2 regions of the Streptomyces thermospinosisporus genome follow, and region 2 is predicted to be linked to the other one. Evidence: riboswitches for the same ligand, from Rfam matches in the RefSeq annotation. Region 2 holds a riboswitch; the other holds the start of a gene.
What was found. A riboswitch is a leader RNA that binds a small molecule or an ion and turns the genes downstream of it on or off. The one in region 2 is predicted to bind S-adenosylmethionine.
Positions count from the first base shown of each region.

Region 1: linked by a shared signal. The riboswitch ahead of thrC (threonine synthase) and the one ahead of ABD207_RS06410 (aminotransferase class V-fold PLP-dependent enzyme) in region 2 are both predicted to bind S-adenosylmethionine.

Region 1 is NZ_BAAAIZ010000034.1:25,341-36,629, reverse strand. It holds gene ABD207_RS13580 (1-phosphofructokinase family hexose kinase) at 1-560, opposite strand, end outside; gene nagA (N-acetylglucosamine-6-phosphate deacetylase) at 681-1,826, opposite strand; gene ABD207_RS13570 (ROK family protein) at 1,826-2,770, opposite strand; gene ABD207_RS13565 (extracellular solute-binding protein) at 2,890-4,152, shown strand; gene ABD207_RS13560 (DUF3263 domain-containing protein) at 4,205-4,450, shown strand; gene otsB (trehalose-phosphatase) at 4,540-5,412, opposite strand; gene ABD207_RS13550 (alpha,alpha-trehalose-phosphate synthase (UDP-forming)) at 5,409-6,803, opposite strand; gene ABD207_RS13545 (glucosyl-3-phosphoglycerate synthase) at 6,916-7,860, opposite strand; SAM riboswitch class I at 7,997-8,144, shown strand; gene thrC (threonine synthase) at 8,163-9,476, shown strand; gene ABD207_RS13535 (MoaD/ThiS family protein) at 9,566-9,841, shown strand; gene ABD207_RS13530 (cold-shock protein) at 10,282-10,485, shown strand; gene groL (chaperonin GroEL) at 10,848-11,289, shown strand, end outside.
Region 2 is NZ_BAAAIZ010000013.1:10,450-21,738, reverse strand. It holds gene ABD207_RS06445 (hypothetical protein) at 1-524, opposite strand, end outside; gene ABD207_RS06440 (C40 family peptidase) at 558-1,574, opposite strand; gene ABD207_RS06435 (C40 family peptidase) at 1,809-2,849, opposite strand; gene ABD207_RS06430 (NYN domain-containing protein) at 3,126-4,469, opposite strand; gene ABD207_RS06425 (hypothetical protein) at 4,535-4,774, opposite strand; gene ABD207_RS06420 (rhomboid family intramembrane serine protease) at 4,941-5,681, shown strand; gene ABD207_RS06415 (Lrp/AsnC family transcriptional regulator) at 5,678-5,959, shown strand; gene ABD207_RS06410 (aminotransferase class V-fold PLP-dependent enzyme) at 5,985-7,352, opposite strand; SAM riboswitch class IV at 7,530-7,647, opposite strand; gene trpD (anthranilate phosphoribosyltransferase) at 7,722-8,786, opposite strand; gene qcrB (cytochrome bc1 complex cytochrome b subunit) at 8,914-10,551, opposite strand; gene qcrA (cytochrome bc1 complex Rieske iron-sulfur subunit) at 10,548-11,289, opposite strand, start outside.

The DNA of each region.
Region 1 (11,289 bases), on a different contig from region 2:
GCGTTGGGCTTGAGGATGTCGGGGCGGCCCGCCACCCCGCGGCGCAGCGCCGCTCCGCTGGTGTCCAGCAGGGCCGGGACGCCGGCCGCGCGTGCGGTGCGGATCAGGCCCGCGTAGGCGCCCACCGGGATGCCCGGCGGCAGGCTGCCGCACAGGGCGACCGCCGAGGCGCCCGCGAGGAGGTCCTCGTAGACCTCCTGGAAGGCCGACCATTCGGCCGGGGTGATGGTGGGGCCCGGTTCGTTCAGCTGGGTGGTGCCGCCGGAGAGGCCGTCGACCACGGCTATGGTGCGGCGGGTCGTGCCGGAGACGGGCACCAGCGCGTCCGTCAGATTCGGCACCCGCATCAGGCGTTCGCGCAGGATCCGGCCCGTCACACCGCCCGCGAACCCGGTCACGGTCACCTGGTGCCCGAGCGCCGCCAGCACGCGTGCCACGTTGACGCCCTTGCCGCCGGGGCGTTCGGTCACCTCGGAGACCCGGTGGGAGGCGTGAGGCCGCAGGGACGGTACCCGATAGGTGATGTCGAGCGCGGTGTTCAGCGTGACCGTGAGGATCACCGGGACGACCTCCCCCTTGTGCCTGCGCCTTGCCTGGGCCCCGGAGACACGATCATGCCAAACAGACGGCGACCGGCCCACCCCTCGGACCGGCCACCGTCGCCGGGGCCACGGGACAGGTCAGCCCAGTCGGGGATCCACCACCCATTCCCCCCGGCGCATCACGCCCCGGACGGTGAACTCGGCGTCCAGGACGACCAGGTCGGCGTCCTTGCCGGGCTCCAGGGAGCCGATGCGGTCGTCCAGGCCGAGCAGGCGGGCCGGGGTGGCGGAGATGGCGGTGACGACGTCCTCGACGGGCAGGCCGTCCACCGTCACCGCGCGCTTGAAGGCGCGGTCCAGGGTCAGGGTGGAGCCCGCGATCGAGCCGCCCTCCACCAGCCGGGCCACGCCGTCGGCGACGTCGACCTCCAGCGGGCCGAGCATGTAGCGGCCGTCGCCGAAGCCGGCCGCGTCCATCGCGTCGGTGATGAAGGCGACCCGGTCGGCGCCCGCGTGACGGAAGGCCAGCTGGAGTGCGGCCGGGTGCAGATGGGTGCCGTCGTTGATCAGCTCGACGGTGACCCGCTCGTCCTGGAGCAGCGCCGCGATCGGGCCGGGCGCGCGGTGGCCCAGTACCGGCATCGCGTTGAAGAGGTGGGTGGCGACCGTGGCGCCCGCGTCGATCGCGGCCACGGTCTGCTCGTAGGTGGCGTCCGTGTGCCCCACGGCCGCGATCACCCCGTGGTCGGCCAGCAGCCGCACCGAGTCCAGGCCGCCGGGCAGCTCGGCCGCCAGCGTCATCATCACCGCGTGCCCGTGCGCCGCGTCGATCAGCTTGCGGACCTCGGCCGGGTCGGGGTCGCGCAGCAGCTCCTCGTCGTGCGCGCCCTTGCGGCACGGCGAGATGAACGGGCCCTCGAAGTGGATGCCGGCGATGTCGCCCTGCTGGGCCAGCTCGGCCAGCATCCCGGCGTGCCGGGCGAGGAAGTCCAGGTCCCCGGTGACGGCGGAGGCGACCACTGTGGTGGTGCCGTGCTCGCGGTGGGTCCGCACCGCCTTGAGGACGTCCTCCGCGGTGCCGCCCGCGAAGGACGCCCCGCCGCCCCCGTGGTTGTGGATGTCGACGAAGCCGGGCACCAGCCAGTGGCCGGACAGGTCGACGGTCTCGGCGTCGCCGGGGGCCGTGTCCGTGATCCGCGTGCCCTCGACGATCACGCGGCCGTCGTCCACGGTCCCGGTGGGCAGTACCACCCGGGCACCGGTCAGAACCTTGGTGGGGGCCATCAGGTGGTTACCTCCGAGGGGTCGGTGGATGCGAGGAGATCCCAGGCGAGGAGTCCCGCGCCCAGGCATCCGGCGGTGTCCCCGAGGGCCGCGGGGACCAGCGACGGCAGTTTCTGGAAGGTGATCCGCCGCCGGACGGCCTCCCGCAGCGGTGTGAACAAGGTTTCTCCTGCCTCGGCGAGCCCGCCACCGACGATCACGGTGCGCGGGTCCAGCAGGGTGAGCGCGGTGAGCAGCCCGTCGGCGAGGGCGTCGACGGCCTCCTGCCACACGGCGCGGGCCCGCGGGTCGCCGGCCCCGACGGCCTTGGCGCAGTCCGCCGCGTCGGCCCCCGGGTCGCCGCAGGCCGCCGCCCAGGCCTCGCTCACCGCCGCGGCGGAGGCGTACCGCTCGAGACAGCCGCGCTGCCCGCAGGGGCATGCGGCGCCTTCGGGCCGTACGACGATGTGGCCGATCTCGCCCGCGAAGCCGTGCGCGCCCGCCTCGACCCGGCCGTCGATGCCGATGGCGCCGGCGATGCCGGTGCCCAGCGGCACGAACAGGAACCGGTCGGCGCCCCGGCCGGCCCCGATCCGGCCCTCGGCGAGCCCGCCGGTGCGCACGTCGTGGCCGAGGGCGACCGGCACACCGCCGAGCCGCTCGCCGAGCAGCGCGCGCAGCGGGACGTCGCGCCAGCCGAGGTTGGCGGAGTAGACGGCGACGCCGCGGGCGTCGTCGATGATGCCGGGGACGGCGACACCGGCGGCGGAGGCGGGCATGCCGAAGCGGTCGGCGCCGTGGGCGCGCAGTTCGGCGGCGAAGTCGAGGATGTCCGCGACCACCGCGTCCGGGCCGCGTTCCCGCCCGGTGGCCCGGCGAGCCCGGTGCAGCAGCTCGCCACCCGCCCCGACCAGGGCGGCCTTCATCCCGGTGCCGCCCACGTCGAGGGCGATGACATGTTTCACGCAGAACAGTGTGACCCCCGGACCCGCGAGAGGTCTAGTCCACTCACGTGGTGTAGACCATAATCCGGTAATCGAAACGTTTCGGATGGCGCGGGGCGCCGGATTTGGGGCGAGCAGCAGTGCAGCGACGGGTCAGCAAGAGGGCGATCGCGGTGGTGTCCGCACTGGGGCTGACGGGGGTCCTCGGCGGATGCGGCGCCGGCGTCGGCTCCTCCGACGTCACCTTGCACCTGGTCGCCGCCGACTACGGCACCTCGGCCGCCAACAGCTCCCGCAAGTACTGGGACGCCCTGATCGACAAGTACGAGGCCGGCCACCCCGGCGTCAGGATCGAGGTCGACGTCTACTCCTGGAACGACGTCGACCGCAAGGTCAAGGAGATGGTCGACGCGGGCGACCCGCCGGACATGGCGCAGATCGGCGCCTACGCCGACTACGCCGCCGAGGGCCTCCTCTACCGCGCCGACGACCTGCTCTCCATACCCGTCCAGGCGGACTTCGTCTCCCAGCTGGCCGAGGCGGGCCGGGTCAACGGCGCGCAGTACGGCATGCCGTTCGCCTCCTCCACCCGCGTGCTCTTCTACAACAAGGAGCTGTTCGCCGAGGCCGGCATCACCCCGCCCCGGACCTGGGAGCAGCTGGCCGCCGACGCCGCGGCGCTGAAGGCCAAGGGCGTGAAGTACCCCTACGCGCTGCCGCTCGGCCCCGAGGAGGCGCAGGCCGAGACCATGCAGTGGCTGCTCAGCGGCGAGGGCGGCTACACCGACTCCGTGGGCTCCTTCAACATCGACTCCAGCCGCAACGTGGAGACCTTCACCTGGCTGAAGGACGAGCTGGTCGGCAAGGGCCTGACCGGACCCGTCCCGCCGGGCAAGCTGAACCGGGCCGACGCCTTCAAGGCGTTCGCCGCGGGCGACGTCGGCATGCTCAACGGCCACCCCTCCCTGATGGCGATGGCCGAGAAGAACGGCGTCGAGTACGGCATGGTGCCCACCCCGGGCAAGGACGGCCGCAGCTCCGCCACGCTCGGCGTCGCCGACTGGATGATGGCCTTCAAGAAGCACGGCCACCGCGAGGAGATCGGTGACTTCCTCGACTTCGTCTACGGCGAGGAGCAGGTGCTCGCCTTCTCCCGCGACTACAACCTGGTGCCGGTGACCTCCTCCGCGTCCCGGACGATGGCCGAGGCCGAGCAGGACAAGCACCTCAAGCCGTTCCTGGACCAGCTGGTCACCTCCGAGCTGTACCCGGTCGGCGACAGCGCCTGGGCGGCGGTCAACGCGGCCGTGAAGAAGCAGATCGGCAAGGCGGTCGCCCCGGGCGGCGACCCTGAGTCTGTGCTGAGCAACCTCCAGGCGACGGCGACCCGCGCAGGGCAGTGACGCAGCCCGGCCCGAGGCCGGCGTTGTCAGCGGCACGGGCTACGGTGCGCTCATGGACGAGGAACCGACGGCCGGTGGTCTGGGCAGCCGCGAGCGCGGCATCCTCGCGCTGGAACGCCGCGGCTTCTCCGGCCCCGGCGCCAAGGAACGCGCGATACGCGAGGAGCTGGGTCTGTCCCCCGTGCGCTACTACCAGCTCCTCAACGCCCTCCTCGACGACCCGCGCGCCCTGGCCCACGACCCGGTGACGGTGAACCGCCTGCGCCGGGTGCGGGAACGGCGGCGCGCCGAGCGCTGACCGGGTACGTGCGGCGGATCGGGTACGCGCGGCGGGCGTACCCGATCCGGTACGCGCGGCGGGCGTGAGCCGGAACCCGGCCGACCGGCTCAGCCGATCCGCTGTGCGAGCGCCCGCAGCAGCCCCACGACCCCCTCGGGGCCGCCGACCACCAGGTCCGCGCGCTCCCGCAGCTCGGTCACCTCGTCGCTGCCGCTGCACACCAGCAGGCCGGGCACACCGTCCGAGCGCAGCTCGTCCACGGCGGAGAAGGCCGGCAGATCGCCCAGGTCGTCACCGGCGTAGAGGACGCAGCCGGCGCCGATCTCGCGGGCGTACTCCAGCAGGGCGACGCCCTTGTCCATGCCCGGCGGGCGGAGCTCCAGCACCATCCGGCCGGGCTCCACGATCAGCCCGTGCCGCGCGGCCAGCTCGCTCAGCGGTTCCCGCAGCGCCTCGAACGCGGCCTGGGGGTCGGCGGCCCGCCGGGTGTGCACGGCCACCGCGCGCCCCTTCTCCTCGATCCAGGCCCCCTGCGCGGCGCCCGTCCCGTCCAGCAGCCCCGGCAGCTCCGCACGGGCCCCCGCCACCCCGGGGTGCGGCGGGGGAGCGGTGAGCTCGCCGGTGCGGGCGTCCCAGCGCTCGGCGCCGTAGTGCCCGAGGACGACCAGGTGCTCCAGGCCGCTCACGCCCGCGAAGCCCCCGAGGCGCACCGCCACCTCGGGCGGCCGCCCGGTGATCACGGCCACGGAGGCCACCTTCGGCGCCAGCGCGGCCAGCGCCGGCACGGCCTCGGGGTGGGCCCGCGCCTGCTCCGGATCGGCCACGATCGGCGCGAGCGTCCCGTCGAAGTCCAGCCCGATCAGCGCCTTGCCCGGCCCCGCCAGCAGCGCCTCAAGGCCCTCGCGCCCGGCCCGGGTGACGGGCTCCGGGACGGAGCCGTCCGGGGAGCCGGAGCGGCGGCCGGCCGCGTCGTCGTTCACGAGCCCTCCCGCAGCGCGTTCAGCTGGTCCAGGAACCACTTGGCCGGGGGCAGGGCGGTGGCGGCCGCGGCGAGACGCTTGCAGCGCTCCGCGCGGTCCGCCGGGGACAGCGTCAGCGCCTCGTGCAGGGCCTCGGCCGTGGCGGAGATGTCGTAGGGGTTGACCGTGATCGCGTCCTCGCCCATCTCCTCGTGGGCGCCCGCCTCACGGGACAGCACCAGGGCGGCACCCTGGTCGGAGAGGACCGGGATCTCCTTGGCGACCAGGTTCATCCCGTCGCGGATCGGGTTGATCAGCCCCACGTCGGCCAGCCGGTAGGCGGCCAGCGAGCGGGCGAAGTCGTCCTTGACGTGCAGCACGACCGGGCGCCAGCCCTCCGTGCCGTACTCCTCGTTGATCTCCTCGGCGACCCGCTGCACCTCGGCGGTGTAGTCGCGGTAGACGGCCAGATCCTGCCGGGAGGGGTAGGCGAAGGCGACGTGCACCACCCGCTCGTGCCACTCCGGGTGGTCCGCGAGCAGCTGCCGGTAGGCGAGCAGACCGCGCACGATGTTCTTCGACAGCTCGGTGCGGTCCACCCGCACGATGGCGCGGCGGCCCTCGCCGATCTCGCGCCGCAGCTCGGCCATGCGCTCCTCGACGTCCGCCCGGTGGGCGCGCTCCCGCAGGAAGTCGGGGTCGGCGCCCAGGCCGTGCACGCCGATCCTGGTGTCGCCGAGGCCGCCCGTGATGCGCTCGCAGCAGGCGGTGAAGGCGTCCGCCCAGCGGCGGGTGAGGAAGCCGAGCCGGTCCGCGCCCAGCATGCCGCGCAGCACCTGCTGGGCGACGTCGTCGGGCAGCATCCGGAAGTACTCCGGCGGCGCCCACGGGGTGTGCGAGAAGTGCCCGATCCGCAGGTCGGGGCGGAGCTCGCGCAGCATGCCCGGCACCAGCGCCAGGTGGTAGTCCTGCACCAGCACGGCCGCGCCCTGCGCCGCCTCCTCGGCCAGCGCCTCGGCGAACGCCCGGTTGTAGGTCCCGTACGAGGCCCACTGCCGGCGGAACTCCGCGTCGAACACCGGCTCCAGCGGCGTCTGGTACAGCATGTGGTGCACGAACCACAGCACCGAGTTGGCGATCCCGTTGTAGGCGTCCGCGTGCACCTCGGCCGGGATGTCCAGCATCCGCACGCCGTCCTCGCCGATGCCGCGGCGCACGGCCTCGCGGTCGCCGTCGGACAGCGCCGAGCACACCCACAGCGCACCAGCGTCCGGTCCGATCGCCGACAGCCCGGAGACCAGCCCGCCGCCGCCCCGTTTGGCGCGCAGCGAGCCGTCCTCGTCCTGCACGTAGGAAACCGGCCCCCGATTCGAGGCCACCAGCACCTGAGCTGCACCGAACGTCGAAGCCATAAAGCTCAACCTAGCCCGGCCCTCGAACAATCAAACGTGGAGCCCGGCCGTATACGAATGTCACGCTGATTCTCAGGCGACCCGGCGCTCCCGGTACTCGATTCCCGGGTTCTCAGGCGACCCGGCGCTCCCGGTACTCCGCGATCTCCGCCATGGGCGGCCGCTCCTCGGTGTCCACCGAGTAGGTGCGCGGCTCGAAGGTGTTCCCGGACCGCTCGAACTGGGTCAGCGCGGGGCGGATCAGATGCCCGCGGGCCAGCCGCAGCTGGGCGGTGCGGTAGATCGCGGCGGACATCCGGCCGAGCGCCTGCCCGTCCTGGTGCCGGTGCCTGCGCACTCCCACGTCCACCTGCGCCAGGGCGTTCAGGCCCACCAGGTGCAGGGCGTCGATGAGCAGGCCCAGCTCCACGCCGTAGCCGACCGGGAAGGGCAGCCGCTCCAGCAGGGAGCGGCGGGCCGCGTACTCGCCGCCCAGCGGCTGCACGAAGCCGGCCAGCCGCGGCCAGTGCATGTTGAGCAGCGGCCGGGCCATCAGCTCCGTCACCCGCCCGCCCTGCCCGGCGGCGGCGCCCAGCGGCCGGTCGTACATCGCCTTCACCAGGTGCACGTCCGGCTCGGTGAGCAGCGGGCCGACGATGCCGGTGACGAAGTCGGCGGAGAAGTCGCGCAGGTCGGCGTCGACGAAGCAGACGATGTCGCCGCGGGTGACCAGCAGCGAGCGCCACAGCACCTCGCCCTTGCCGGGGACGGCGGGCAGCCGGGGCAGGATCTCGTCCCGGTGCACCACCCGCGCCCCCGCGGCCGCGGCCACCTGTGAGGTGCGGTCGGTGGAGCCGGAGTCCACCACCACGATCTCGTCCACCAGGGGTGCCTTCAGCAGCAGCTCGTCCCGGATGACGGACACGATGTCGCCGACCGTCTCCTCCTCGTTCAGCGCGGGCAGCACCACGCTCACCGTCTGCCCGGTGGCCCGCTTGGCGGCCAGGATCCGGTGCAGCGGGCGGTCGGTCACGGACCAGGAGCGGTCGATCAGCCAGCGCTCGACTTCTTCCAGCACGGTCGGCGGCTCCTCACTGGTCGTGATCCATCTCGCGGTTCGGACGGCTGTCTCAAGTGTCCTGGCTGTCGGTTACAGTCTTGAACAACGCGCGTGACCATCGCATGCCGGGGTCGCCGCGCGGACAACTGAACACCGCTCATCCAGAGGGGCAGAGGGACACGGCCCGATGAAGCCCCGGCAACCCTCCAGTCGGTTCTTGTCACACGGACGTGGCGAGGCTCCCGGCTAGGGAAGGTGCCAAATCCGTCTCACGGCGAGATGCGTCGTGAGGAAGATGAGGAGAAAGGGCCTCGCCTCACATGGCTGTGCAGACTGTTGCAAGCTCCACGGACTCTACGGACTCCGCGGGTACCGCGTCCGCCCGGACTGTCGACCTCGGCCCCGCAGCGGCCCTGAGCTGTCGCGAGTGCGGCCACCGCGTCCCGCTCGGCCCGGTCTTCGCCTGCGAGGAGTGTTTCGGCCCGCTCGAGGTCGCCTACGACTTCTCCTCCTACGACACCGAGCAGCTCCGCAAGCGCATCGAGGCGGGCCCCGCGAACATCTGGCGCTACGCGCCCCTGCTGCCCGTCCCGGCCGACGTGGCGGACAAGCCCAACCTCAACCCCGGCTGGACCAAGCTGGTCAAGGCCGACAACCTGGCGGGCGAGCTGGGCATCACCGGCGGGCTGTACGTCAAGGACGACTCCGGCAACCCCACGCACTCCTTCAAGGACCGGGTGGTCGCCCAGGCCCTGGAGGCGGCCCGCGTCTTCGGCTTCACCACCCTGTCCTGCTCCTCCACCGGCAACCTGGCCGGCGCGGTGGGTGCCGCGGCCGCCCGGGCCGGCTTCCGCTCCTGCGTGTTCATCCCGCACGACCTGGAGCAGGGCAAGGTCGTCATGGCCGCGGTCTACGGCGGCGAGCTGGTCGGCATCGAGGGCAACTACGACGACGTCAACCGCTTCTGCTCCGAGCTGATAGGCGACCCGGCCGGCGAGGGCTGGGGCTTCGTCAACGTCAACCTGCGGCCGTACTACGCCGAGGGCTCCAAGACGCTCGCCTACGAGATCTGCGAGCAGCTGGGCTGGCAGCTGCCGGACCAGATCGTGGTGCCGATCGCCTCCGGCTCCCAGCTCACCAAGATCGACAAGGGCCTGCAGGAGCTGATCAAGCTGGGCCTGGTCGAGGACAAGCCCTACAAGATCTTCGGTGCCCAGGCCGAGGGCTGCTCGCCGGTGTCGGCCGCCTTCAAGGCCGGGCACGACGTGGTGCGCCCGCAGAAGCCGGACACCATCGCCAAGTCGCTGGCGATCGGCAACCCGGCGGACGGGCCGTACGTCCTGGACATCGCGCGCCGTACCGGCGGCGCCGTGGAGGACGTGACGGACGAGCAGATCGTCGACGCGATCAAGGTGCTGGCGCGCACCGAGGGCATCTTCGCGGAGACCGCCGGCGGGGTGACCGTGGGCGTCACCCGCAAGCTCGTCGAGAACGGGGTGCTGGACCCGTCGAAGACCACCGTGGTGCTCAACACCGGGGACGGTCTGAAGACGCTGGACGCGGTGGCCGGTACCGGGCTCACCGCGACGATCCGGCCCAGCCTGGAGTCGTTCCGCGAGGCCGGCCTCGCCTGAGCGCCGCCTGCCGTACGTCTGCGGGCCGGTGCGGGCCGGCCACGCAGTTCCCGCGCCCCTGGGGCGTCAGTCGACCGGAGGTCCACACCATGAGCGTCACCGTCCGCATCCCGACCATCCTGCGCACCTACACGGGTGGCAAGGCCGAGGTCACGGCCGAGGGGTCCACCCTCGCCGAGGTCATCGAGGACCTGGAGAAGAACCACACCGGGATCGCCGCCCGGGTCCTGGACGACCAGGGCAAGCTGCGCCGGTTCGTCAACGTCTACGTCAACGACGACGACGTCCGCTTCGAGCAGGGACTCGAGACCGCCACCCCGGACGGTGCGGGCGTGTCCATCATCCCGGCCGTCGCCGGCGGCTGATCCCCGCCGGACATTACCCTCGGTAACTTCGATTACCGAGCGTTCACCGTGCTGCCCCCTCCGTGAGAGATGCGGAGGGGGCAATTCCATGGGGTTGAGCGCGGTAGAGTTGGGGAACGCGCTCCCGATCCAGCGATCGAGCACCCTGAATTCCTGCCGCACGCCCGACTGGAAATGGCCAAAGTGCGGGCGCTTTTCGCGGCTTTTGCGGCATTTGTACGGCCCGACTTGCCCTGAATTCGGGTGAATTCTCGCCATATTCCGGACCGGTGTCGTCCAGATTTCTCGTCCGATTGACCTGTTGCAGACGGCAGTTGGACAGATACATTCAGCCGCGGTCGACGCGTTCCGGCGCACGCCCCCAACCGTTGGGGGGTGAGGTCTGACCCGGATCCGCGAAGTGTGGATCTGTGCAAGGGCCAGTAATAGGGGAGTTAGGCATGGCTCAGGGCACCGTCAAGTGGTTCAACGCGGAGAAGGGGTACGGCTTCATCGCGGTCGACGGTGGTGCGGATGTTTTCGTCCACTACAGCGCGATCCAGATGGACGGCTACCGCACCCTGGAAGAGGGCCAGCGGGTCGAGTTCGAGATCTCGCAGGGCCAGAAGGGCCCGCAGGCCGACATGGTTCGCGTCACCGCCTGAACGCTTACCAGCCGCAGGCATCGTTCACTGACGAAGGGCTCGCACCCCGCCGGGTGCGGGCCCTTCGCCCATGCCGGGACCATGTCCTCGGGACATGCCGGGACCAGGGGATACGGGGCGCGCGACGCCCCGCCGAGCGCCGCCGGGAGCCCGTCCGAACCCCGCGGGCGCTTGCACTCGCATGGGTCGAGTGCTAATCATTGGGCGTTAGCACTCTGAAGGTGAGAGTGACAGCGGAAGGACCGGGTCGGTGAGGCCCGCAGGCCGGGTGGGGCAAGGAACCACAAGGCGTGCGAGCCGTCCGTCGCGGGCGCGGGCGCGGTCCGAAGGAATCACCCCCAGTCCTGGAGGGACCACTTCACATGGCCAAGATCATCGCGTTCGACGAGGAGGCGCGGCGCGGCCTCGAGCGCGGCATGAACCAGCTCGCGGACGCCGTCAAGGTGACCCTCGGCCCCAAGGGCCGCAACGTCGTCCTCGAGAAGAAGTGGGGCGCCCCCACGATCACCAACGACGGTGTCTCCATCGCCAAGGAGATCGAGCTCGAGGACCCGTACGAGAAGATCGGCGCCGAGCTGGTCAAGGAAGTCGCCAAGAAGACGGACGACGTCGCCGGTGACGGTACGACCACCGCGACCGTGCTCGCCCAGGCTCTGGTCAAGGAAGGCCTGCGCAACGTTGCCGCCGGTGCCAACCCGATGGCCCTGAAGCGCGGCATCGAGAAGGCCGTCGAGGCCGTCTCCGCCGCCCTGCTGGAGCAGGCGAAGGACGTCGAGACCAAGGAGCAGATCGCCTCCACCGCGT
Region 2 (11,289 bases):
CGGTCGGCGAGCTCGGCGTAGCCGCGCAGCTGGTCCGCGGGCCGGCCCACGCCCAGCACCAGGCTGCGCTCGCCCCGGGCGACGCGCACCGTGCCCTGGTCCCACAGCTGCTGGCCGGCCTTGCGGGCCGGGCGGTCGGAGTCGACGCTCCAGCGGTCGTCGGCACCGCGGCTCAGCCGCAGGGTGCGGGCGGTGGTGACCGGGGCGCGGTCGTGGCCCCGGACGCGGTAGCTCAGGTCGGCCTGGGCGGTGGCGGTGTCGCCGGAGCGCCGCACGGCGGTCACCCGGTAGGACCAGTCGGCCAGCGGGACGGCGCTGAGCCTGTCGTAGCCGGTGCGGTCGCCGGTACGGGCGTAGGCCACGGGGTCGCGGTCGAGGACGGCACGGGCCCGCCGGTCGAGCAGCGACTGCACCTCGGCGCGCGCGGAGTCGGCGACCGGCGGTCCGCCGCACGCCACCAGGGCGACGAGCAGCAGACACAGCGCCACCACCGACGCCCCCGACACCCGCCTTCGACCAGCCACCTTTCCGAGGGTACGGGCGCCCGCCCGCTGTGGTCAGACCCTGGTGACCGACGAGACGGGCATCATGCCGACCGGGTCGTACCGCACCGGCGCGCCGGGATACGGGGCGTGGATCACCTGACCGTTGCCCATGTACATGCCGACATGACTGGCGTCGGAGCGGTAGATCACCAGGTCGCCGGGGCGCGCCTCGGACAGCGGGACCTGGCGGCCGGCGTACCGCTGGCCCTGCGAGGTCCGCGGCAGGGACACCCCGGCCTGCCGGTACGCCCACTGGGTCAGCCCGGAGCAGTCGAACCCGGAGGGCCCGTTGGCGCCCCAGGCGTAGGGCCTGCCGAGGGCGGAGCGGGCGGCGGCGACGGCGGCCGCCGCACGCGAGGAGGCGGGGGCGGCGCCGAGGGGGCCGGGCAGGTCGCCGCGGCCGGAGCGGGTGGCGCGTTCGTAGGCGGCGCGCTCGGCGCCGGGAAGGGAGTCGAGCAGCCGCCGCGCCTTCGCGAGCTTGCGCTCGACGGTCCGCTTGTGCGCGGCGGCGGCCTTGCGGCTGCGCTCCAGCTCGGACAGCTTCCCGGACGCGGCGGAACGCTCCTGGGCGAGGGTGCGCAGCGCCTGGTGCAGGGTTCTGAGCTGTCCGGCCTGGCGGCCGGTGATCCGGTCCAGCACGGACGCCTTGTCGAGGTAGTCGTCCGGGTCGTCGGAGAACAGCAGCTCCAGGGAGGGGTCGAGGCCGCCGGAGCGGTACTGGGCCCCGGCGAGCGAACCCAGCGACTCCCGCAGGGTGTTGACCCGCTCCTGCTGCCGGGCGATCTCGTCCTGGGCGGTGCGGATCTGCCCGCGCAGCCGGTCGGCCCGCTCGTCGGCCTTGTTGTACGCCTCGATCGCCTTCTCGGCCTGCCGGTGGAGTCGGTCCACCTCGGAGCGGGTGTCGTCGGCGGGTGCGGCCGCGGCCGGTACGGCGGCCAGGGCGGCGGCCGCCGCGGAGAGCAGACCGACGGCGACGGTGGCCCCCCGGTCGACACCGGAGGACGGTGCAAGGCGGCGATGGGACCCCACGGGAAGCCGCACTCCTTCCGCTCGCGGACGGGAAACGCGGCAGACAGTAGCCCCGAGCCCGCAGGCCGGCCAACGACCTCGGCCGCCACACACGGTGACGCCCCGCCTGCGACGCAGGTCACAGGCGGGGCGGAGGCTTGCCGGGCGGCGCGGTGATTCCCCCGAACGGAGGCACCTGGTGCGGGGGTCCGTCAGGACCTGGTGCGGGGTCCGTCAGACCAGGTGCAGGGTCCGTCAGACGCGGACGCCGAACATGAACGGGCCGCCGATGGTGTTCATCGACTCGTAACGCACCACGGTGCCGGTGCGCGGGGCGTGGATGATCTGGCCGTTGCCCGCGTACAGACCCACGTGGTGCAGGTCGTTGAAGAAGAAGACCAGGTCGCCGACCTTGAGCTGGTCCACCGAGTAGATCTTGGTGCCGGCGCCGGTCTGGGCCTGGGAGGTGCGCGGGAGCTGAACGCCGGCCTGCGCGTACGCCCAGGAGGTCAGGCCCGAGCAGTCGAAGGAGGACGGGCCGGTGGCGCCGTAGACATAGGGGCTGCCGAGCTTGCTCTGCGCGGCGGCGAAGGCGGCGGCGGCGCGGCCGGAGCTGGGCGGGACATTGGAGCTGAGGGCGTCGCGCTCGGCGGCGCGGCTGGCGCGGTTCTGCTCCTCGGCGAGCTGTGCCTTCTCCTCGGCGGTGAGGCTGTTGAGCAGCTTCTGCGCGGCGGCGAGCTTGCTCTGGACCTCCTTCTTCTTCTTGCCCAGCTCGGTGCGGGTGGAGGAGAGGTCCTTGAGCTTCTCGGCCGCCTCGGAGCGCTGCTGGGCGAGTTCGCGCTGCTTCTCCTGGATCTTCTTCAGCGCCTCGACCTGCTGTCCGCTGAGCTGGTCGAGGGTGGACGCCTTGTCGAGGTAGTCGTCCGGGTCGGAGGAGAGCAGCAGCTGGACGGAGGGGTCGATGCCGCCGCTGCGGTACTGGGCGCTGGCCATCGAACCGAGGCCGTCGCGCAGTTCGTTGAGTTCCTGCTGACCGCGGGCCACGTCGTCCTGGATGGTGGAGATCTCCTTCTGGAGCTTCTCCTGCTTCTCCTTGGCCCCGTTGTACTTCTCGGTGGCCTTCTCGGCCTGTTCGTAGAGCTTGTCGACCTTGGCCTTGACCTCGTCCTTGCTCGGCTTCTCGCTCGGAGCGGCGTTGGCGGCCTGAGAGCTGAGGGCAACAGCGGCAGCAGCAGCGGTGGTGAGCACGGTCACACGTGCACGGCTCGGCTGCTTGGGACGACGGTGGGACGCCACGGAGACGAGCTCCTTCTCGAGAGTGATCGCGCGGTCGCGGGTTCGAGCAGACCCTAATGATGTTCTTGTGATCAGTTCAAATCCCCGGCCACAAAATCTCCGCCACAGTGCGTTTATTTACCCTCAACTCACCTGCAGTGATGCCGGGTTGACGCTACGTTGCGTGAAGGTTCCGTCAATTCGGGCATAGGGACGCTACGTTGCACGGGGGACGGAAGTGATCCGAGTATCAGGAAAGCCGCTTGCCGACTGCGGGATGAGAGTACGGGCCGAGTATCAGGAAAGCCGCTTGAGAAGCACCGCCGATGCCACCGGGCGTGCGCCGGCGCGGGCGACCCCGTCGGCGACCTCGCGGTCGGTGGAGACGACGATGACGGGCCGGCCCGGCGGTTCGGCGCGCACCAGCTGGCGGATCAGCTCGTCGGCGGTGACCCCGGGCTTGGAGAACAGCACCCGCACCCCGCGCGGCGGCGCCAGCAGCACCGGCGCGGCCAGTTCGGCCCCGTCGAAGACGCAGGTGACCTCGGCGCCGGTCTGCGCGGCGAGCTGGGCCAGCTGCCCCAGCAGCCTGAGGCGCTGCTTCTCCAGGGGCATCTGGGGATAGCCGGTCTTGGTGACGTTGTAGCCGTCGACGACCAGATGGGCCTGCGGCAGCGCGAGCAGCTGGTCCAGGATGGCCGGGTCGTTCTCGGAGAGCGCGCGGGCGGCGATGTCCTTCGGGGTCATGCGGCCCGGCTCCACGGCGTCCACGGTCTCGGCGGGCCGCACGGACACCGGCGGCAGGGCGAGTTCGCGGCGCAGTCCCTGGGCGGCGTCCAGCACGGTGTCGAGCAGCAGCCGCACCCGCATGTCCTCCACGCTGCGGCCCTCCCGGGCCGCCCGGCGGGCCGCCTCCAGCGCGGCCTCCGTCTCGCCGAGGCGGGCCTTGAGCCGCCGGGTCTCGCTCTCGGCGGCGGACACCTGGGCCTGCCCCTCGGCGCGCACGGCCTCCATCTCGCCCTGCAGCTTGCGCAGCGCCGCCTCGCCGCGCTTGACGTCGCTGAGCGCGCTGCGCAGCTTGCGCTGCAGCGACTCGGCCTCCTTGCGGGCCGTCTCCAGCTCGCCGCGCAGCCGCTCGGTCTCCGACTTGGTGTGCTCGCGGGCCCGGGCGAGTTCGGCGCGCAGCCGCTCCACCTCGGCCCGCATCTCCTCGTCGGCGCGCTCGGCGTCGGCCCGCTGGGCCTCCTCGCCGGCGGCGGCCACCAGCTTCACCCAGCCCGGCGGGCGCAGAACATAGGCCGCGGCCGCCACGTCGAGCGGATCCGCGGCCGGGGGCGGGGAGCCGGAGTCGAGGGCGCCGGCGAGTTCCGGCTGGGCCTCTCTGAGCTTCTCCCCGATCCGCTGCCGGAACAGCGGGTCGGTCTCCAGCGCGGCGGCCATGGCATTGCCCGCGAACTTGGCTCTGCGGTTCGGGGCGAAGCGCGCGTACTGCCGCAGCTGGGCGGGCAGCTCCGAGACGGTCAGCTGCCCGAAACCGGCGGAGACGATCTGCACGACGCGGCGGCGCACCCCGTCGGGCAGCGGACGGTCGAGCACCTCAGCGGTGCCGTCCTGCGGCCCCCCGCCTCCGGTCTCCACCATCCGTCACACCCCAATGCCTGTGCGTGACCCCGCGAGCGGGGTCACCGTCAGCGGGCCCGCTCCGCTCAGGAGCCGGCGCCCGGCCTGTCCACGAGTTCCACCTGGTCCACGGCGTTGCACCAGCGGCACCGCACCGACTCGATCGTCTCACTGAGCACCTCGCGCTCCTCGACCTTGGGCTCTCCGGCCAGATCGAGGTGGACGTACTCCACGGCCTTCGACGAGCGGGTCACGTCGAAGCGGGTGAGATTGCCGCAGAGCGTGCAGCGCCACCGCGTCGTGGCGGTCGGCAGGGGAACCGTCATCGTGCCTTAGCTCTTTTCCTTCTGGGCTTCCATTGTCGGCGACGCCCCGCGCACGCGGTCCGTCATGGCTCGTAACCCTACGGCCTGGCGCCTCCCCGCCGCCCGCCCGTCCACGGCGGCGAGGCATTCTGTGCGGTTGCGTCCGGTTACGTCATGCTCTGTAGCCATGATCCGCATCTGGAGCGCGCCGGCCGCCGACGGGGCGGGCCTCAGCTCGCCGGCCCCGGTGACCCGCACCCTGATCATCCTGTGCTGCGTGGTCTTCCTGCTCGGACCGGCCTGCGGCCTCAATCCGCTGTACGGCGCCGGGGACGAGCTGCTCGCGGCGCAGCGGGCCTGGTTCCGGCGCTGGGGCGTGATCCCCGCAGACCTGTTCGAGGGGTCCCCGGCGGCGGTGCTCACCCCGGCCACCGCCCTGTTCGTGCACGCGAGCTGGGTGCACCTGCTCGGCAACATGCTCTTCCTCCACGTCTTCGGGGTGATGACCGAGGCGCGGATGGGCCGCGTGCAGTTCACCTTCTTCTGCCTCGGCTGCGGCTGCCTCGCGCTGCTGGGGTACGCGGCGGCCAACGCGCGGTCGGAGCAGCCCCTGGTGGGCGCCTCCGGGGCGATCTCGGCGGTCCTCGGCGCGTTCCTCTTCCTGTTCCCGCGCGCCCGGGTCACCAGTCTGCTGCCGTTCGCCTTCTTCCTGCCGGTGCGGCTGCCCGCCTGGGTGGTCCTGCCGTTCTGGGCGGCGCTGCAGTGGGCGGCGGCACGGCAGCAGGCCCCGGACGGTCCGGGGGTGGCCTATCTGGCCCATCTGGTGGGCTTCGGCCTGGGCTTCCTCTTCGCCTGGGTCCGCTTCGGCCGTACGACTAGAGTGAAGGCCGCCCCTGCACCGGCCTCCGAGGGAGAGAACCAGCCGTGATCACCGCGATCGTCCTCATCAAGACCAGCGTGGACCGGATCCCCGAGATCGCGGAGCAGATCGCCGCGCTGGAGAACGTCAGCGAGGTCTTCTCCGTGACCGGCACCTACGACCTGATCGCCATGGTGCGCGTGAAGGAGCACGAGGACCTGGCGGAGGTCATCCCGGGCCGCATCAGCAAGATCCCGGGGGTGGAGGCGACCGACACGCACGTCGCCTTCCGCACGTACTCGCAGCACGACCTCGAGGCCGCGTTCGCCATCGGGCTGGACAACTAGCGCTCCGCCCACCTGCGCCGGACGCTCAGGCGGAGGTGTCCGGCACGCAGCGGCCGTCCACCGTGCGGTAGGTCCAGCGGGCGCCGTCGCGGACCAGTTCCCTGACCGCGGCCACGAAGCGGTCGACGTGCTCGTCGGGGGTGCCCGCGCCGAAGCTGACCCGGACGGCGTTGAGGGACTTCTCCCCCGGCGCTGCCTCGGGCGCGCCGCACTCGCCCTGGGCCTGGGCCTCGGCGCCGAGCAGGGTCCGCACCAGCGGGTGGGCGCAGAACAGGCCGTCCCGCACGCCGATGCCGTACTCGGCGGACAGCGCGGCGGCGAAGTGGGAGCTGTTCCAGCCGTCGACGACGAAGGACAGCACGCCGACGCGCGGGGCGTCCTCGCCGAACAGCGACAGGAAGCGCACCTCGGGCACGTCGGCCAGTCCCTCGCGCACCCGGCGGATCAGGTACTGCTCCCGCGCCACCAGCGTGTCGAAGCCGGCCTCGGTGAGCGCCTTGCAGGCGGAGGCGATGGCGTAGGCGCCGATGACGTTGGGCGAGCTGGCCTCGTGCCGGGCGGCGCCCTCGTGCCACTCGACGTCCACTCCCCCGTCCGCGCGCCGGCCGACCTTGCGGCTGGCGCCGCCCCCCGCCAGGTACGGCTCGGCCGCGCGCAGCCAGTCGGACCGCCCGGCGAGGACACCGGAGCCGAAGGGGGCGTACAGCTTGTGCCCGGAGAAGGCGACCCAGTCGACGTCCAGGTCGCGGACGCTCACCGGGTGGTGCGGGGCGAGCTGGGCCGCGTCCAGCACGATCCGGACGCCGTGCGCGTGGGCGGCGGCGGCCAGTTCCCGTACCGGCCACAGCTCGCCGGTGACGTTGGAGGCGCCGGTGACGCAGACCAGGGCCGGGCCGTGCGGGTCGCGGCCGGACAGCGCCCGCTCCAGGGTCTCCACGGCTCGCCGGGGGCTGTCCGGCGCGTCGAGGTAGGTGACGTGCGCGTCGCGCCAGGGCAGCAGGGAGGCATGGTGCTCGGTCTCGAAGACGAAGACCTGGCAGCCGGTGGGGAGCGCGGAGGCCAGCAGGTTGAGCGAGTCGGTAGTGGACCGGGTGAAGACGACCTGGTCGTCCGCGCGGCAGTCGAGGAACTCGGCGACGGTCCGGCGGGAGTTCTCGAACAGGTCGGTGGAGAGCTGGGAGAGGTATCCGGCGCCGCGGTGCACGCTGCCGTAGTAGGGGGCGTAGGCGGCGACGTCGTCCCAGACGCGCTGGAGGGCGGGGGCGCTGGCGGCGTAGTCGAGCGCGGCGTAGGTGACCTCGCCGCCGGTGACGAGCGGGACGGTGACATCCCGCCCCAGAACGGGCAGCGGGGCACAAACGGACACGTCGGCGGCAGGGGTGACGACAGACATGGGGGAACTCCCGTGAAGGCAGAGGCACCGGGGAACGCGGCACCGGCCGAAAGGCGAAAGGCGAAAGGCGAAAGGAGTAAGAAGAGTGTGCGGAGGCGGGCCGGAGAAACGGCCCTAGCGCATTCGCTTGCTCACGGAAGACTCCCTCGATGGACCAGGACCCCTGGTGTCGCGAGGGGTCCGCGCTTGCCGTAGGCCTTGCTGCCGTACGGCCTGGTCTTCACCCGGGGCACCCCGCCACGGACGGAGGGTTGCCGGACAGTCGGCCGGGGCCTGATGACTGTCACTCATGACCTGGACAGGAACGTAGGCGATCACAGCGATGTCCCGCAACCCGTGTCCGGATCGCGGGACATCGTCCGTGGGGCGTCAGGCGTTGCTGACGGCCACCCAGCGTTCCAGTACGCGCCGGGCGGCGCCGGAGTCGATCGACTCGGCGGCCTGCTCCATCCCGGCCCGGATCTGCTCGGTGAGCGAGCCGCTGCCCGGCCGCAGCGCGACCAGCGCCGCCGCCGAGTTCAGCAGCACCGCGTCGCGCACCGGGCCCCGCTCGCCGTCCAGCACCCGCCGGGCGACCTCCGCGTTGTAGGAGGCGTCGGCGCCGCGCAGCGCCTCGACGGGCACCAGCTCGATGCCGACGTCCCGCGGGTCGAAGGTCTCCTCGGTGACCGTGCCGTCGCGGACCACCCACACCCGGGAGGTGGCGGTGGTGGTCAGCTCGTCCAGCCCGTCGTCGCCGCGGAACACCAGCGAGGAGTTGCCGCGCTCGGCGAACACGCCCGCCATGATGGGCGCCATCCGGGGGTCGGCGACGCCGACCGCCTGGCACTTGACCCGGGCGGGGTTGGCCAGCGGCCCGAGGAAGTTGAACACCGTGCGGATGCCCAGCTGCGAACGGGCGGCGGCCACATGGCGCAGCGCGGGGTGGAACTTCACCGCGAAGCAGAAGGTGATCCCGGCCTCCTCGGCGACCTCGGCCACCCGCCGCGGGGTCAGCTCCAGATTGACGCCGAGCTTCTCCAGGACGTCGGAGGCGCCGGAGGCCGAGGAGGCGGCCCGGTTGCCGTGCTTGACCACCTTGGCGCCGGTGCCGGCGACCACGATCGAGGACATCGTGGAGATGTTGACGGTGCGGGCGCCGTCGCCGCCGGTGCCGACGATGTCGACGGTCTCCCCGGGCACCTCGATGACATTGGCGTGCTCGTACAGGGCCCGGACGCAGCCGGTGATCTCCTCGACCGTCTCCCCCTTGGCGCGCAGCGACACCACGAACCCGGCGATCTGCGCATCGGTGGCCTCGCCCCGCATGATCAGGTCCATCGCCCAGGCGGTGTCGTCCGCGGTGAGGTCCCGGCCGTCCAGCAGCCCGTTCAGCAGGACTGGCCAGGAGCGGCCCGCCGCGGTGTCGCCTCCAGCGGGGGTCACAGCGCTCATAGCCGCTCCTGATGGTCCTAGAAACACGGATAGGTCTCGGGCACCACCCTATCCAGCCCGGGGCATGCCGAAGGGCCCCGTCCGCAGACCGGACGGGGCCCTTCAGGTGGCGTGGCGAGTGCAGTGATCAGTGGTGGCCGTGGCCGCTCGTGATCTCGTTGTACTCCTCGACGGTCGGCTTCGGAATCTGGGACTCCTCGCCGTAGTACGCCTTGCTGAGCTTGGCGCGCAGCTTCTCGGTGCCCTTCACCTTGCGCTCGACGCCGTGCTCGTCGACGGTCGGGCCGATCTCCAGCGGCTTGTACTGCTCGTGCGCGGTGAGCGTGTACAGGGCCTCCTGGCTGAGCGGCTCGTGCACCTCGATGAACTCACCGTGCGGCAGGCGCTTGATGATGCCCGACTCGCGGCCGTGCAGCACCTTGTCCCGGTCCCGGCGCTGCAGGCCGAGGCAGATCCGCTTGGTGACGATGAACGCGATGACCGGGCCGGCGAAGAACCCGATCCGGACGAACCAGGTGACCGCGTTGATCGAGAGGTTGAAGTGCGTGGCGATGATGTCGTTGCCGCCACCGATCAGCATGATCATGTAGCCGGTGACCCAGGCGACACCGAAGGCCGTACGGGTCGGGGCGTTGCGCGGGCGGTCCAGGATGTGGTGCTCGCGCTTGTCCCCGGTGATCCAGGACTCGATGAACGGGTACAGGGCGATGACCCCGAGGAAGAGGCCGAACAGCACCAGCGGGACGAACACGCCCAGGACCAGGGTGTGGCCCCAGAAGTTGATCTCCCAGCCGGGCATGGCACGGACCAGACCCTCGGCGAAGCCCATGTACCAGTCGGGCTGGGCTCCGGTGGAGACCATGTCCGGGCGGTACGGGCCCAGGTTCCAGATCGGGTTGATCGAGGCGATGCCGGCGAGCAGCGCGATGAAGCCGAAGACCAGGAAGAAGAAGCCTCCCGCCTTGGCCATGTACACCGGCAGCAGCGGCATGCCGACGACGTTCTTGTTGTTCCGTCCGGGACCCGCGAACTGCGTGTGCTTGTGGTAGAAGACCAGGATCAGGTGGCCGACCACCAGACCGAGCATGATGCCCGGCAGCAGCAGGATGTGGATCGAGTAGAACCGCGCGACGAAGTCGGTGCCGGGGAACTCCCCGCCGAACAGGAACATCGACAGGTACGTGCCGACGATCGGCACGGAGAGGATCGCGCCCTGGGTGAAGCGGACACCGGTGCCGGAGAGCAGGTCGTCCGGCAGCGAGTAGCCGGTGAAGCCGGTGAACATGCCGAGCACGAACAGCAGGAAGCCGAACAGCCAGTTGATCTCACGCGGCTTGCGGAACGCGCCGGTGAAGAAGACGCGCATCATGTGCACGAACATGCCGGCGAGGAAGACGACCGCGGCCCAGTGGTGGATCTGCCGGATGAGCAGACCGCCCCGCACGTCGAAGCTGATCCTCAGCGTGGAGGCGTACGCCTCCGACATCAGCTGGCCCTGCATCGGGACGTAGCTGCCGTGGTACTCCACCTCGTTCATCGACGGGTGGAAGAACAGCGTCAGATACACACCCGTGAGGATGATGATCAGGAAGCTGTACAGGCAGATCTCGCCCAGCATGAAGGACCAGTGGTCCGGGAAGATCTTGCGCATGTTGGCCTTGGCCAGGGAGTAGATCCCCAGCCGGCCGTCGGCCCAGTCGGCGACGCGCTCGCCGGCCGGCGCCTTCCCGCGAGAGCGGGGCTGTGTGCTGGTGTTGGTGCTCATCCGCGCTCCCAGAATGCAGGACCGACGGGCTCTTCGAAGTCACTGAGCGCTTCGAGGTAGCCCTCGTCGTTCACGCCGATCCGCAGCTGCGGGAGAGCGTGACCGGCGGGACCGAAGATCACCTTGGCGCCGTCGGAGAGGTCGAAGGTGGACTGGTGGCAGGGGCAGAGCACGTGGTGCGTCTGCTGCTCGTACAGGGAGATCGGGCAACCGACGTGGGTGCAGATCTTCGAGTACGCGAGGATGCCCTCGTGTCCCCACTCCAGCGTGCGCTTGTCCTTGATGTCCTCCGGCTGGATGCGGACGAGCATCAGGGCGGCCTTGGCGATCTCGTTCTGAAAGTCGTGGTCGTGCTCCTCCAGGCCCTCCGGCTTGGCGAAGGTGAGGGAGCCGGTCACGATGTCCGAGGGGCGCATCGGCTCCCCGGTGTTCATGTTGATGATCAGCTTGCCCTTGGACCACAGGGTGTGGCGCAGCTTGTCCTCGGGCAGCGGGCCCAGTTCGCGCATCAGCACGACGCCGGACAGCGGCACCAGGGCCAGCGCACCGAACATGGTGTTGCGGATGAGCTTGCGCCGGCCGAGCTGGGACTCCTTCGCGCCCTGGCGGAAGTCGTCCATGACCTTGGCACGGACCTGGGGCTCGGCCTCGATCGCGTGCCGCTCGTCGGTCAGCTCCTCGTCGGACATCAGCGTGCGGGCCCAGTGGACCGCACCCGCGCCGATGGTGAACAGCGAC